Peribacillus sp. FSL E2-0218: one gene and its partner. The protein of the gene in region 2 binds, or shares a complex with, the protein of the main gene of each other region. Links are inferred from orthologs where the notes say so. Each region holds a gene or a part of one and is shown on either strand. Other genes may lie near its edges.

Evidence for each region.
Region 1: the proteins of MHI53_RS06825 (region 2) and MHI53_RS11865 are in contact, whole or in part, in a crystal structure (PDB 8WT4), measured with the Bacillus subtilis proteins. The link is inferred for Peribacillus sp. FSL E2-0218 from one-to-one orthologs.

Annotation. Positions count from the first base shown.
Region 1 is NZ_CP150304.1:2,461,059-2,467,920, reverse strand. What follows is about bases 1,250-4,111. They hold MHI53_RS11865 (IseA DL-endopeptidase inhibitor family protein), read left to right. Parts: upstream 1,250-2,346; coding sequence 2,347-2,877; downstream 2,878-4,111. Other genes in these bases: MHI53_RS11860 (class I SAM-dependent methyltransferase), read right to left, coding at 3,219-4,013; MHI53_RS11870 (sporulation protein), read right to left, coding at 1,293-1,685; MHI53_RS11875 (mechanosensitive ion channel family protein), read right to left, coding at 1,250-1,270. Also shown: MHI53_RS11880 (MFS transporter), read right to left, coding at 1-84; more of MHI53_RS11875, read right to left, coding at 389-1,249; MHI53_RS11855 (hypothetical protein), read right to left, coding at 4,261-5,253; MHI53_RS11850 (PadR family transcriptional regulator), read right to left, coding at 5,240-5,587; MHI53_RS11845 (FMN-binding glutamate synthase family protein), read left to right, coding at 6,268-6,862.
Region 2 is NZ_CP150304.1:1,427,533-1,434,388, reverse strand. The notes cover bases 4,001-6,856. They hold MHI53_RS06825 (NlpC/P60 family protein), read right to left. Parts: upstream 6,189-6,856; coding sequence 4,812-6,188; downstream 4,001-4,811. Other genes in these bases: MHI53_RS06820 (hypothetical protein), read left to right, coding at 6,505-6,744; MHI53_RS06830 (hypothetical protein), read right to left, coding at 4,166-4,612; MHI53_RS06835 (YxcD family protein), read right to left, coding at 4,001-4,178. In the rest of the region: MHI53_RS06855 (serine hydrolase), read right to left, coding at 1-505; MHI53_RS06850 (YezD family protein), read right to left, coding at 677-844; MHI53_RS06845 (amino acid permease), read left to right, coding at 1,319-2,707; MHI53_RS06840 (aldose 1-epimerase), read right to left, coding at 2,742-3,719; more of MHI53_RS06835, read right to left, coding at 3,879-4,000. UniProt on the Bacillus subtilis protein: The C-terminal part of CwlO shows a cell wall hydrolytic DL-endopeptidase activity.

The DNA of each region.
Region 1 (6,862 bases), 1.0 Mb from region 2 along the record:
CTTTTCGCTTAGAGGTGCTGATTTATTTTTTTCCAATATAAAACCTCCTGCTTTAATATCTGGACAGGAGGCGGCACAATACAAATTAACAGGCATAATACCCCTCGTAAAAGGGACACAATGATCTTTGTTTGTATTTTTATGTACAGACCAATCCTATCCAGAAAAAAATCGTATTTTTAACACGCTTTTTTTTTCTTCAAGAATAGGATTAAATGATCATTGTTCGAATCCACCCTTCCATTTTATGTTAATTATATAATAATTGAACCTTTCTGAATAATCAAGATGAATTTTTGCTTTTATAGTATGTAAAAGGACTATCTTAAAGCAGAAAGTCCTTGATTTTTAGTATATAAGGTCTCAATTTTAGCGGGCTGTTTCTTTATTAATTTTCCATCAAGTGTTCATGATTCGGCTCTGCCTGGACAAGTAAATGGGAAGATGGCATCAGAATACGATGTTCGTGTAAAGCGGACATCATCTCAAACCTTACATTTCTTGACGTTTCAAAGTAATCGTCTGGCTTCACAAGCCCCACTATACATAGCTCATAGCCCACATATTTCAGATTCGGATTTAAATCGGTAATGCCGATATATCGAAAATCTTCTTCAGGTGTCCCGTCCTCGAGTCTGAGCAGACTCTCACCGAATTTCTCATTACAGGTAAGGCAAATATCTTCAAGCAATCGTTTCACCTTGTCTGGATTTTCCTGATAACTAACCGTGATTCGCTCGATGATTCGCATTCTCCCTTTATTAAAATTTTGAATCGTCCTAATCTCGCTATGCGGAATGGTCAGCAGTTTTCCAGACCATTCCCTGATCTGCATGAACCGAATGCCAATTTCTTCCACAGTTCCGGAACTTGTCCCATTGAATGCCACGAAATTCCCGACGCGGAATTCATTATCCGACAGCCTTACAAACCCTAATAAAATATCCTTAAGCATTTGCTGAGCGGCAAACCCGATCACGACCCCTACAATCCCGGCTCCGGCAAGTATCCCTTTTAAGTCTATAAACTGTCCAATCACATATATGAGAAAAAGTGCGGATATGCCATACCTAAGAGAAGAACGTGTAACGCCCTGTATCGTTTTTTCCACTTCTTCCTCAAAAAAACTTGACCGTTTAAAAAACCATTCGACCATTTTATTCAAAATATAATAAACAGCCATGAGCAGCAGTGCTAATAAGAATAGCCTCATTAATAAAAATTCTTCCAAGTAATCAAATGCACGCTCCGTAACATCTAAGATATTCAAGTTGCCAACTCCATTTCCGCCTTTATTCCGAATCGATTAAAATCCAGTCATCATCCTTGCCTATTATCCCTTTATCAAGGACAAGCCTTGTTTTCAAGCGATAGGAAACCCCTTTTTTATACGGATCCTTGAGCATTGGCAGACAAAAGTTGAAAGGAATTTCATTACTCTCCCCAGAATTTATTTCCCTGGTAGACAAAATCGTACTCGTCTTCAGGATCTCTTCCATTCCCGTAGAATGAGTATCCATGATGAGATCGCATTCGATCCTTCTTATTCTTTGCTCTAGGGTACCACCTTTAATCAAGAAATACCCATTTATGCATTCCCCGGATTTATACGTATTTTTTGGAAGGATCAAATCGATTTGTGCAGACCCTATTCCTAAAAGTAACAAAGATTTTCTCAGTATCAAAGAATACACTCCATTTATATTTATTTGTTTTTGTCATCACCATTTGCCATCAGCTGAACAATTGATGATGGTCTACTCAAAAAACCTTCACCGATTTCGGTAAAGGTTTTTCAAACAGAAAATAGACCTTTACCAATAGGTAAGGTCTGGCTAACAGCACTATGCTGCCAACAACGCCGAGAGCCTGGAGCTCCGTAATGACGACATTGCTGCTAAAGCTACTCCCCTTAGGAGATTATACTCATTATCATACGGTAAGATTGGAAAGTTTGTCAAACCTTTATGTATGGCGAGTTTCTGATAGGGATTGGAAACTGTGAATCTTATTCAGATATCATATAAGGTTTTGTGCGAACATGTTCGGGGAATATGAAATATACAAAGGGAGCCATGATATTTTTCTTCCTTACCCTTCTTACTTGCATGTTCAGAAAGGATGTCTCATTTATTGAAACCTTCAGTAACGAAAAGGGCATGATTCATTTTAGTAGGAATAAAATGAACAAAATATGTATTTTTTAAAGAATCATAAAAATATTGATTATTTTAGAAGATTTTTCTTTTACTTCTGTCAAACTTGCTGTAATATAAATGTAACAATTGTAATATTAATTACACTTTCGTTACATAATCATCCTAATAGGGATTGGAGAGAGAAAGTATGAATAAAATATCAGGTATGCTATTATCCATCATTTTATTTTTCACATTGAGCACGGGAGCTACAGCACAAACCACATCACAGAATTTATCTGACACAAATGCACTTAAAATAGCCGATAATGCCAGCAAACATTTCTGGAATGCATTACATGGTTACAAAAATCGTTCATGCACACAAAAAACATTCAACTATAAAGGAACAGAGTACTCGTATCTTTGTCAGGAATTCAATACAAAAGATAAATTGGTTACTTATTTAGGAGAAACATTTACTAATAATGCTATTGAAAAAGGATTAACAAACTATCATTACATTACACATAAAGGAAAATTGGCCCGCCCAGTCGGTGATGGCGATGGCATGCTTGAATGGAAAAAATCCAAAATCAAATCGGTCCAACAAAAACAAAACGTTAGAACCTATAATTTAACTGTCCCTACTGTCGATGGCGATTCAGTTAAAAGAACCGTTACGTTTTACAAATCAGGATCCACATGGAAAGTAAATCAATTTGATGCCGTCCAATAACTTAAGAAAAGAATGCCCCGCGTCTGTCATTTCAGATGCGGGGCATTCTTTTTGGTGCTTCATCTTTTAAACTTTAAGAAGAATTTTGATGTAAGAGCATGTTCATGCTTAATGGTAAGTTTCGGTCGCCTCCTTGCAAGTTCGATGCTTTTTATTGTGAATTTGGCTTGATTTTGTGCTTTTACATACTTTTTGAACCGTTACTCCCCACAAAAATCCAAGGCGGTTTCGTGCATTATTTTGTAAGTACACAGCTTCACTCCTGAGTATGATGACCTTACTCGTGAATACGGGCTTTACCTTCCAGACACCTAGATGAATTATGCTGGCAAGAAAAGTGCTTAAGAATATGACTGATTCAATATGGTTATATAGCATCCATGTTGGATAGTATGTTGTATTTCTCCGTATTCTTTTCCTAAATGGGTAAGGATTTCATGAAGTATTTCATTTCGCCGCTTTTCTGTAAAGCCTGAAAGCCAGGATAGTGAACCGACTCTTCCGCACCAATCTTCGTTTGAAAATGATACTTCGTAATGGAACTTATAGGTCTCTTTTAAGTCAAATCCATGTTCCTGCCATTCCTTGAACCATTCCACCGGAAATCCATTGATAAATTGTTTTGATTGCGCTTTGGCGCCCGCAGGTCTCAGCTCTCCGCCAGGCATATGCGCTTTAATAATTTGAAGTGTATCAGCTATGACTTTACGGTTGGATATAAAGCCTGAATCCATTACGATCAATTTTCCCTTTCCTGCCAAAATCCTTTTTATCTCAGCAAGGGTTTTTTCTCGGTTAAACCAGTGCCATGCTCTTAAAACGGTTACATAATCAAACAAACCCTCATTCAAGGTCGTCGATTCTGCGCATGAATTCATATACTCAATTACCTGACCTTCACTCTTATCCAATTCTTTCGCTTGCGCTATTAGTTCTGCTGAAGGCTCCACTCCCACAACGACTGCCCCTTCAACATCTAAAGCTCGGCTTAATACCCCCGTCCCAGAACCCAAATCTGCCACTTTTTTATGGGTAAAATCAATTCCTCTACGCTTTAAACTCTCCATTACCTCCATAGGTAAGTCATTTCGATATTGCGCATAATTTTTTGCCACTCTTCCAAAATTCACATCCATCGACATTCCCCTTTGTATATTTTTTCCAACTTATAGAAATGATATCATATTATTCAAGAGCTAATCATTATACTAATCTACATTGCTAGTGATTTTGTTGCATGAAAAAAAATGGACACTGTATGCATTAGCCTGCTTGATGAACTAGAAAAGTCGAAGCATTGAGGGGAAAATCAAAAAAGTTTCGAATGGGAGACCATTCCGAAACCTTTTTTCAACAAACTGAGCATAGTGAGGATGGAGTGCCTTAGCGGGTTTTCCCTTTTCGAAAACCTTGAATAGAATCGAATACGGCGAAAAATATGGAGATGAGGATAATACCCCAGTAGATCCGGCCTTCCCATTCATCAATCGGAAAAAGTTTTGTCATATATATGATGAATTCGTTCGTCAGAAACTGCGGATTACTGATGATGATGATGAGAGTAATCGTCGTGAGCAGTTGATAACAGGTGTGAAGCCAAGCGAGCTTTTTGGTCCATTGCCCTGCCAATAATTTATAAATGGCAAGGCAGACACCTAAAATGATTATGCTGAAAATGAGCGGCCAATAGGAATTCAATACTTCTTGGTTAAAAGAAGGTGTCACAAAATGGAGTCCGTCTTTACCAGTCTCGTAGACACCCAGGAGGCTGGATGCATTGAAATAAAGAGCAGCAAAAACTGCGATACCTAACAAGCTTCCAAATATCTCGACTTTAGGAATCGCTTTTCTCTTTGAAATATTTGGAATCTGTTTTAAATCATCTGGTGTCCAGCGTTTAAACCCTTTCGTTAAAGGCATATGATCTTTGGAAGTATCCGTACGTTCCAGGAGGGCAAACAAAAGCGTTAACCAGAAAAATACTTGGATGGCAGTGCTGATGATACCTGCGATGCCTTTTCCAATGATGCGGAGGATCACTTCCATTACCGTTTTATCACCGATATTTGCAAATGTGCTATCTCCAATTAAGGAAATCAATGAAATGACAGCGGCGATTGGTAAAATCATTTTCAATAGACTGACATAAACATCGTAATAACGCGGTCCAATCAGGTGCATTGGCCGATCTCTATAACCGCTTGCCAGTGTTACCGGATCTCCTAATTTGATAAGGATCTCTTTCACGTCTTGCTCATTATAATCTTCCGGAAGCATATCTTCGATTGTGGATTGAAGCTCAAGCGCAATATCCTCCCTGTTTTTTTCTGGCAGCCTGCGGGTCACTTCCTGAATATAAAGTTCAATCAGCTCCATCTTCTCCCTCTCCTTTTAATAATATATATAGCTCTTGAGACGTTTTTTCCCACTCTTGTTTTAATTGATTGAAAATTTCTTCCCCATATAAACTTAAAGCATAGTACTTGCGCGGCCTGCTTTCAGAAGTATCCCAAGTGCTTGTCACCAATTCCTGTTTCTCCAGGCGGCGAAGCAAGGGATATAACGTGCTCTGATCGATGGCAATTCCCGATTTTTCCAGTCGCTGGACCAGCGAGTATCCATACTGGGGAGTGTTGAGCTGACTAAGGACCGCTAAAGTCAAAGTGCCCCTTCGCAGCTCGGTCGTCAAAGAATTCAGCAATGTACTCATCCAATCACCTCTTCTCTATACTATATGTCGTACACCATACCTTATGCTATGCATCATACACTATTTTAGTTCTAACACCAACATCAAAATATAAATATTCTTCATAAAAAAAGAAACGCGATGCGCCTCCTCATATTCCGTCATTTGGTTTCGAGTTTTGTAATAGATATTTTTTACAAATCCCCATACAAACCTAGGTATAATTCATCATTTTTTATTTCTTTTCTTGTTTCATTATGTAATAATATGTATATATTACCAAAGAGATGTTGGGTATGAATGAGTTATCGTATTTAGGTGTATCAAAGTTCCCTTTTACCTTATTATCTTACGTTCCCCATGGGCCGAGAAAAGAAGAGAATCCGCACATATGGTTATGTTGGATATATCCCCCCTTTAATCGGGAGCGATGGTCATGCTACATACTTCACGTCTTCCTCAACACGATTTACCCACTTCTCCAATTGAAAGCATCCAACCAATGGAACCACAGATGAAGATTCATATCCTTCGATCAAGCCATTTTGATTGACTTATGTTGACAGAAAAATCAGCTTATCCGAACGATTGAAAATGGTATTTTCAATCAAGTTATCTAGTTATCTAAAAAAGTGCAGGGGATTTTGTATATTCGCAGTTTACCCATACAGAATTTCTTTCTGCACACCAGGAGGGATTCGATGAATGGCCTTTCAAATCTAATGATCATTATTGGATTTACCGTTATTTTCTTCATCCTTATTGCCTTGGTTCTGTTTATTATTTATATGATTTTCTTTGACCGACACCAGAAGCATCATGCGATTTTAAGAAATTATCCTATGTTCGGAAGGATACGGTACTTATTGGAAAAACTCGGCCCTGAAATGCGGCAATATTGGTTTAACAGTGATAAAGAAGGTAAGCCATTTTCACGGGATGATTATGAACACATGGTAAAAAGCTCAAAATATTTAAATGATGTCATTGGTTTTGGATCTAAACGAGATTTTGATGAAGAAGGCTTTTTTGTCAAGAATAGTATGTTTCCAAAATTGACCGAAGAAACGAAGTTCGATCGGGCAATAAAAGTGAAGACGAAAAGATACAATCTATTAAAAGACCCGCTTTTCTCACAGCGTGTGGAAAAGTTGGAGGATAAGGAACCTTCTGCATTTTTGTTAGATGATGCTGATACTGTGGTCATTGGTCCGGACACGAAAAATCCGTTTAGATTGAAAGGTCTGATCGGGATGTCGGCCATGAGCTATGGCTCTTTGGGTAAGAACGCGATCA
Region 2 (6,856 bases):
TATGTATCGCTTTTAGGCAAGTAATCGTATCTTCCGCCGAAATCGTATTGTCCCGCCCCTCTTTTAATGCCTTAAAATCCTGCATTTTCCTTCCAAGGATGGTATGCTTCAAACCCAGCTCCTGGATGCATCGATTGATTTCATCAATTCCCAACAAGCTCATCATCATATTCGTCGCTGTATTGTCGGAAACCGTTATCATCAAGGTCAATAAGTCCTCAACCGTTAAAAATACTTTATTGGATAATGCATGCAGGACCCCCGATCCCCCAGTCACTGCATTCGGGGGTATGGTCACTGGTTGATTCAAATAGATGTTTTTTCGTTCACTTTGCCGATACCCTTCGATGATCATTGGTATTTTGATCAAACTTGCAGATTGAAACGAGTCTTCCTCTTGATAACCAATCATATCACCAAAACCAGATTCAATTTTATAAGCAATGTTGCCGTCAAATGCATCAACTAATGCCCATATATCATTTTCGATCATTTGTAATGTCATCGAATCCCTCTTCCTCCTTGTTTAACCAAACCCTCTAATGACGGTTCTATTCCCTAACTTATTCTACCATGTCAATTGCAGTACTTTCTTCTGCAATATTCCAATTTCTCTAAATTTATATATCAGAACGAAAAAAAGAGCTCTCGCATGAAAGCTCCCTAACACCGATATTCATCTAGCTTTTACAGCCCGGCCCTTTCCTAATGGGAACCGTTTCTTTTCAGTTGTATCCACCTGGGTGATTTCCCCATCGTGGACCGTTATGATCACGGATCCATATTGAAGAGATTCCAAACTTGAAATGATATGCCTGATTTTCAGTTCTTCTTTCTTTTCCATTTTATCTCCCCTTTACTACTGGTAATAAAGCTTCGGACATGCCTAATGTCAAAAAGAGATTCCCCTTTACCATGTTTTCTTGAGGAAAACGGTTTACCTATTTTACTTTCATTGATTTTTCGGAAATAAGAATAATCCGAACATAGCCCCTCCCTTGCACTTGAAAAACAAAAGGCACCCAGCATCTAATCAATTAGATGTAAGGGCGCCTTTAGTTGACTAATCGGCAATATTTAAAGGAATTTCCAAATACGAAGTTATAAAGCTTATTATTCTTACCAACTAACTTGGTATTAATTAATATAATCCAATCTCTTCCTTTTGTCAAGAACACAACGAAATTTTCTGATTAGTCCGTCTTTAACATTTTACTTATTTACCACTTTACCAAACTAAACTGTTTACGATATACTATATTAGTATAAGTTGTCGGAAATCAAACACACATTGCATTCAAGAAAGGTACGATTATATATGGTAAATAAAAAATGGGGTTTATTGATCTTAACCACTTTCGTAGTTGGAAATATGGTCGGCGGCGGAATCTTCATGCTACCTGCCCAATTAGCACAGGTATCCAGTCCATTAGGGGCAACATTGGCCTGGATCGTTACAGGACTTGGTGTATTCTTAATAGCGCTCGTATTCGGCAACTTGGCTGTCCGGAAACCGGAGTTGAAGGCAGGTCCTCAAAGCTATGCTCAATCATTGTTTAAATCCCCTGCAAAAGGAAGGATTTCAGGCTATAGCATGGCTTGGGGATATTGGGCGGCGAATTGGGCGGCGACAGCATCCGTCATCATTTCATTTGCTGGATATCTATCGACGTTTTTTCCTGTGATGCATAGTACGAAAGTGATTTATTCAGCGGGTTCCTTCCAACTGGAGCTTGGAAGAGCGCTGACATTTGCAGTATGTACCATCGTCCTTTGGGGGATTCAGGCAATCCTCGTAAGGAGCTTTAACAGCGCTGGTAAACTGAATCTTTTTGCTACGATTACAAAAGTGATCGGATTCTTGTTTTTCATCATCATCACGATATTCATCTTTGATTCTTCCAACCTAGGAAACGGCGGCGAATTTTATGATAAGGCAGGTACATCGATTTCTTTAGGTGCTCAAGTTAATGCTGCTGCGATTTCAGCTTTATGGGCCTTCATCGGGATTGAAGCGGCCGTCATGCTTTCAAACCGTGCCAAATCACAAACTGATGTAAAAAAAGCGACAATCATTGGTTTGCTTATCGCCGTTTCCATTTATATAGGCATCACTTTATTGACGATGGGTGCCATTTCACAAGAAGAACTGAAGGTTTCACAAAAACCGCTCGTAGACGCATTGCAATCGGTAGTCGGCTCAAGCGGCACCTATTTGATGGCCGCTCTTGCCGTCATCTCGCTATTGGGTTCTACGATCGGATGGATTGTCGTTGCATCTGAAGTTCCATACCAAGCAGCGAAATCAGATCTTTTTCCTGCCTATTTCGGCAAAGCGAACAAAAATGGCACTCCTGTCCGATCCATGACAATAACGAATATCATGACACAGATTTTCTTATTCTCGACCATTTCCGGTACGATTTTGGAAGCCTATAAATTCTCCATGATCGTCGCAACACTTGCCTACTTGATTCCTTATCTTGCATCGGTCCTGTATCAATTGAAGTTGGTCTTGACTGGGGAAACCTATGACATCATGAAGGGTTCAAGGGTTCGCGATGGGGCCATCACCATCCTAGCATTAGTGTACTCCATCTGGGTCGTCAAGACAGGCACAGCCGATATGCACACATTCATACTTGGCATTGCCCTCTACGTACTTGGACTGCTTCTATACCCGCTGTGGATGAGAAAAAAAGCATAACCGCAAACACCTTGGCTTCTGCCAGGGTGTTTTTTCATATCTCCTTCAACACCAGTTTCGTTTTCAGCAAAACTTTTTCCCCTGTTCCCAGATCCTTCACCCCGGTGAATCCAGCTGACAAATCAAGATTGGGTGCATTCGTTACCCATGTATAGGGTTCAGGGCATACGAACCCATCCTGATTGAACAATACCCAAAATTTATAATGATGGTCGACATGATAAATGACCTGCACGCCGGCCTCTTGATCCGTAAGTATGCATTCGTTATTCAGATTGCTTTCCTCATCATAGCTGAATATATCATCAAACAGCCGTCCTTCCAGGCAAAATCCATTTTGGATTTCTTTTTTATTGGCCGATTCCCCGATTTTACCAGTGGGCAAAGACCGTTCATTCAATTCCCAATGCTTGTTGACAGGAAGAGCTATGCGGCAATTCCCGATTTGGCTTTCCGCTCCAAAAGGAAAATTGAATACCGTATGATAACCGGCTCCCCAAGGAAAGGGTTCAAGGCCGTTATTGAGGATTTCCAATTGGACCTCCAATCCATCATCGATTAATATCAATGACATATTGACCACGATATCTTGCGGAAAGCTTTTTTTGAGATAAGGAAAATCCCGGCTAGAAAACTCAGTCTTGATGAGGACTTTATTCCCGATTACCTCCCTTTTGATGACGTTCCATGGCTTATCATGCAAAAATCCGTGGATGTGATTCGACTTCTCCCTTTCATTGATAGGGAACCTATAAGTTGTGTGCTTATAAGTAAATTGGCCATCTTCGATTCGGTTTGGCGGAAATAAAATGGGCATCCCGTATAATATCGGGAGTTTTTTATAGTCCTCAGAACAATCGGGGGTCCGCAGCACTTGAATATCCTTATGCTTGAGCTTCAATGAAAGAAGATTGCTTCCCAATGCTGGTACAAGTATTCCTTCCACATGTTCATTACCGAATTTCAGGGCCTCTTCCTTAATGAAAGTCGTATCTTCTATGTAACCTGTCACATACTCTCCCCCTTTGGCTTTCCCACATTTCCATCGTACTTCCACCAGCCTTTTTTTGCAACAAATGGAACGTAAACCCAGCAGTTTATCAATCTCTCACCTTTTTTCATAGAATTCTAAACCCATGAAAAAAAAGGATGCCTTTTCGGCACCCCTTTTTTATCTATTGCTTTCGCTTACCATGGCCACTATGCCTTCTTCATCATCCAGAACGAGTTCAATGCCGGAATAAGGATCTTTATTCAAATATTCATCAAGCCATAAACGAAGTGCTTCTATCAGATTGATGGTAATTAACACTTGTTTTCGCCCATCGACGAATGCTTCCGCCGAAAAGCCATAATCATCATCATACATCAATTCCACTTCTACTTCATTGGGTTGTACCTGCTTTTTACGAGCAATGTAAACGCAAACGGCATTGATGATATCTTGTTCCGATATCTTTAGCCTCTCCATGGATTTGGATCCTCTTTCTTCTTCTTATCTTTGAAATAAGTGAATATTTTACGGATTACAACCACTAATGCAATGATCGCTAACACATTGACCATTAGGCCAAGAATTGAACCAAGTGCTCCCATATTGGCAAATAGGCCACCGAACAGCAAGCCAGCCAACCCTCCGAGCATGATTCCCTTCATTAAACCGCCTTTAGCAAAAGAACTTCCCGTTTTCGTATTCGTTTTTGCTTTATTTGTAGTCGTCGCATCCGATTTGTTCGTTTGTTTATTTTGGAAATTAGAATTATTATTATTGTTGCTATTGAAGCTTCTTTTTCCTGATTTGTAGCCCCTTGCATCAACTGACTCCGAGTGGTCCTGGAATACATAAGAACCAACTGGCGAGAATGCTAGTGTAATCGTAAGTAATGCAGCCATTAATTTTTTCATCATGTTTTTTGCCTCCGTTTACTAGTATGGAATAATGCTTCCTTATTTGTTTTCCCGGATTCACTGAAAGTCCACATCACCTATCCTTGTTTTATCTTATAGTATTTACGTTCAATATCAAAATAAGTTTCATTTTTTTTGATATTTTATTAAAAAAAATAAGCAGGTGAGCCTCAGGCCCCCTGCTTATTAAAGAAGATTAGTTTACACGTACCACACGGCCGTTGAATTTATCCGCCCAATATCCGCTTGACATATTGGCGACTGCAACACCTGTAGAACTTTGCGAACCGATGAATTTGCCACCGCCGACATAGATGCCGACATGCCCATCCGTTTTATACGTATTGAAGAATACTAAATCCCCAGGCTGCATTTGGCTTTTAGAAACTTGAGTTCCCGCGCTTGTCAATGCTCCCGTACTTGCTGGAAGATTCACGCCCGCTTGTTTATAAGCCCATGCAACGAAACCTGAACAATCGAATAATCCGTTAGCAATATCGGATGCCGTTCTTCCGCCACCGAATTTATAAGTCGAGTTACCGATATATTTATAGCCTGCTGTAATGGCAGAGCCTGTATTTGCACTGCTTGGCTTGCTTACGTTTTCAGTTTTACTGGCTGCTGGCTTGCTGGCTGCAGGTTTGTCAGCAGAACTGCTCTTAGATGAATCAGAAGAAGAAGCTGGTTCTTTAGACGAACTTGATGATCCAGCGTTAGAAGAACTTGACGACGACGATTCTCCTTTAGATGATTCATCACTAGAAGAATTCACTTCTTGTGCAGCACGATCAAGATCTGCTTTCTCTGCTGCTTTACGCTCTTCTTCTTTTTTGATATTTTCACGAATCGATGCAATTTGTGCTTCAAGTCCAGCATCTTTATTCTCTAAAGCCTGTTTAAGGGCTTCTGCTTCCGATTCTTTCTTTTCACTCTTTGCCTTCATTTCGATCATTTCTTCTTTTTGGTCCTCAATCTGGGATTGCATGCCTTTAAGCTCTAATTCCATATCTTTCAGGTTTTGCAATTTTTTCTCTACAGACGCTTGTTTTTTCTCTAGGTCAGCTTTATCCGCTTCCTGCTCGCTAAGGATTTGCTGGTCAGCTTCCACGATCGTTGCCACTGCGCCAACACGGTTAACGAACTCACCAAAGCTTTTCGAACCTAAAACGACTTCCAGGTAATCAACGTCCCCGCCGCTCTCTTGGAATGAAACCGCACGTTCTTTCAAAACTTCCTCGCGTTTAGCGATTCTATCTTCCAAAGCTTTAATTTCTTTCTTTAGTGACTCTATCGCTTTTTCAGTATCTTTGATTTCTTGCTTCGTTTCTTTGATTTTCTCGTCATTTGCCTTCATTGCATTTTCAATCTGGGCAATTTGGGAAATCATTTTCGATTGTTCTTTTTTCAATTCCTTGATGACTTGCTCTGCTTCTGATATGTCCGATTGAATTCCTGTACGCTGTGATTGAATGTCTGAGATTGACTCGGCTTTCACTGACGGTAATGCAAAAGCGCTACCTAAACCGAGCATAATTGTCGTGTTCAATACGATAAGTTTTTTCTTCAAGCTCATTTCCCCTGCTTTCCTCCCCGTGCATTTCCATCGACCCACTTCTTTTTCTCTATGAAAAATCATCAGTCAAAATAAATAGCTGGGAACTCTTCTCTATTTTTTTTACTCATTATGTATTTTTCTATGGTTGTAACAATATGAAATATATTTCTGAAACTCTACTATGTTTTACCTAAGTCGTAGTATATCATCAGATTTTGTCAAATGCGTAATAACAATATTACAATTACATTTCATTTTTAACATAATACACGAAAATTCGACTTTTTCATGTGATAAAACGTCCATTATTTTACATAACGCAGTGTGGGTTTTGATGCAAGACTATTTATCTACTTCTTATAACCAAGGAACCAGTGACCATTGGCAGGTAGAAAACACGATAAAATCGGTGGACTTTTCACCTGCCATTCCTGAGAAACGAAAAGTCGGTTTCCTCTCTCCATTTGTCCAGAGGATCTGGGAAACGCCTCTTCACCTTTCGGCCTGCGGTGACTCCCTTGGCCATGTTTCCCCGCAAAAGTTGGCGCCTTTCCTTACAATCCTCTCGGCATGAATACTCTGCCTATAGTCTTCCAGGTTTTAGAATAGTAGGTTGTGGCGCCATGAATCGTTTGCTATGCAAATACGAGCCTCTCTTGTTCGTCTTCAATAAAAAATCGAGAAAG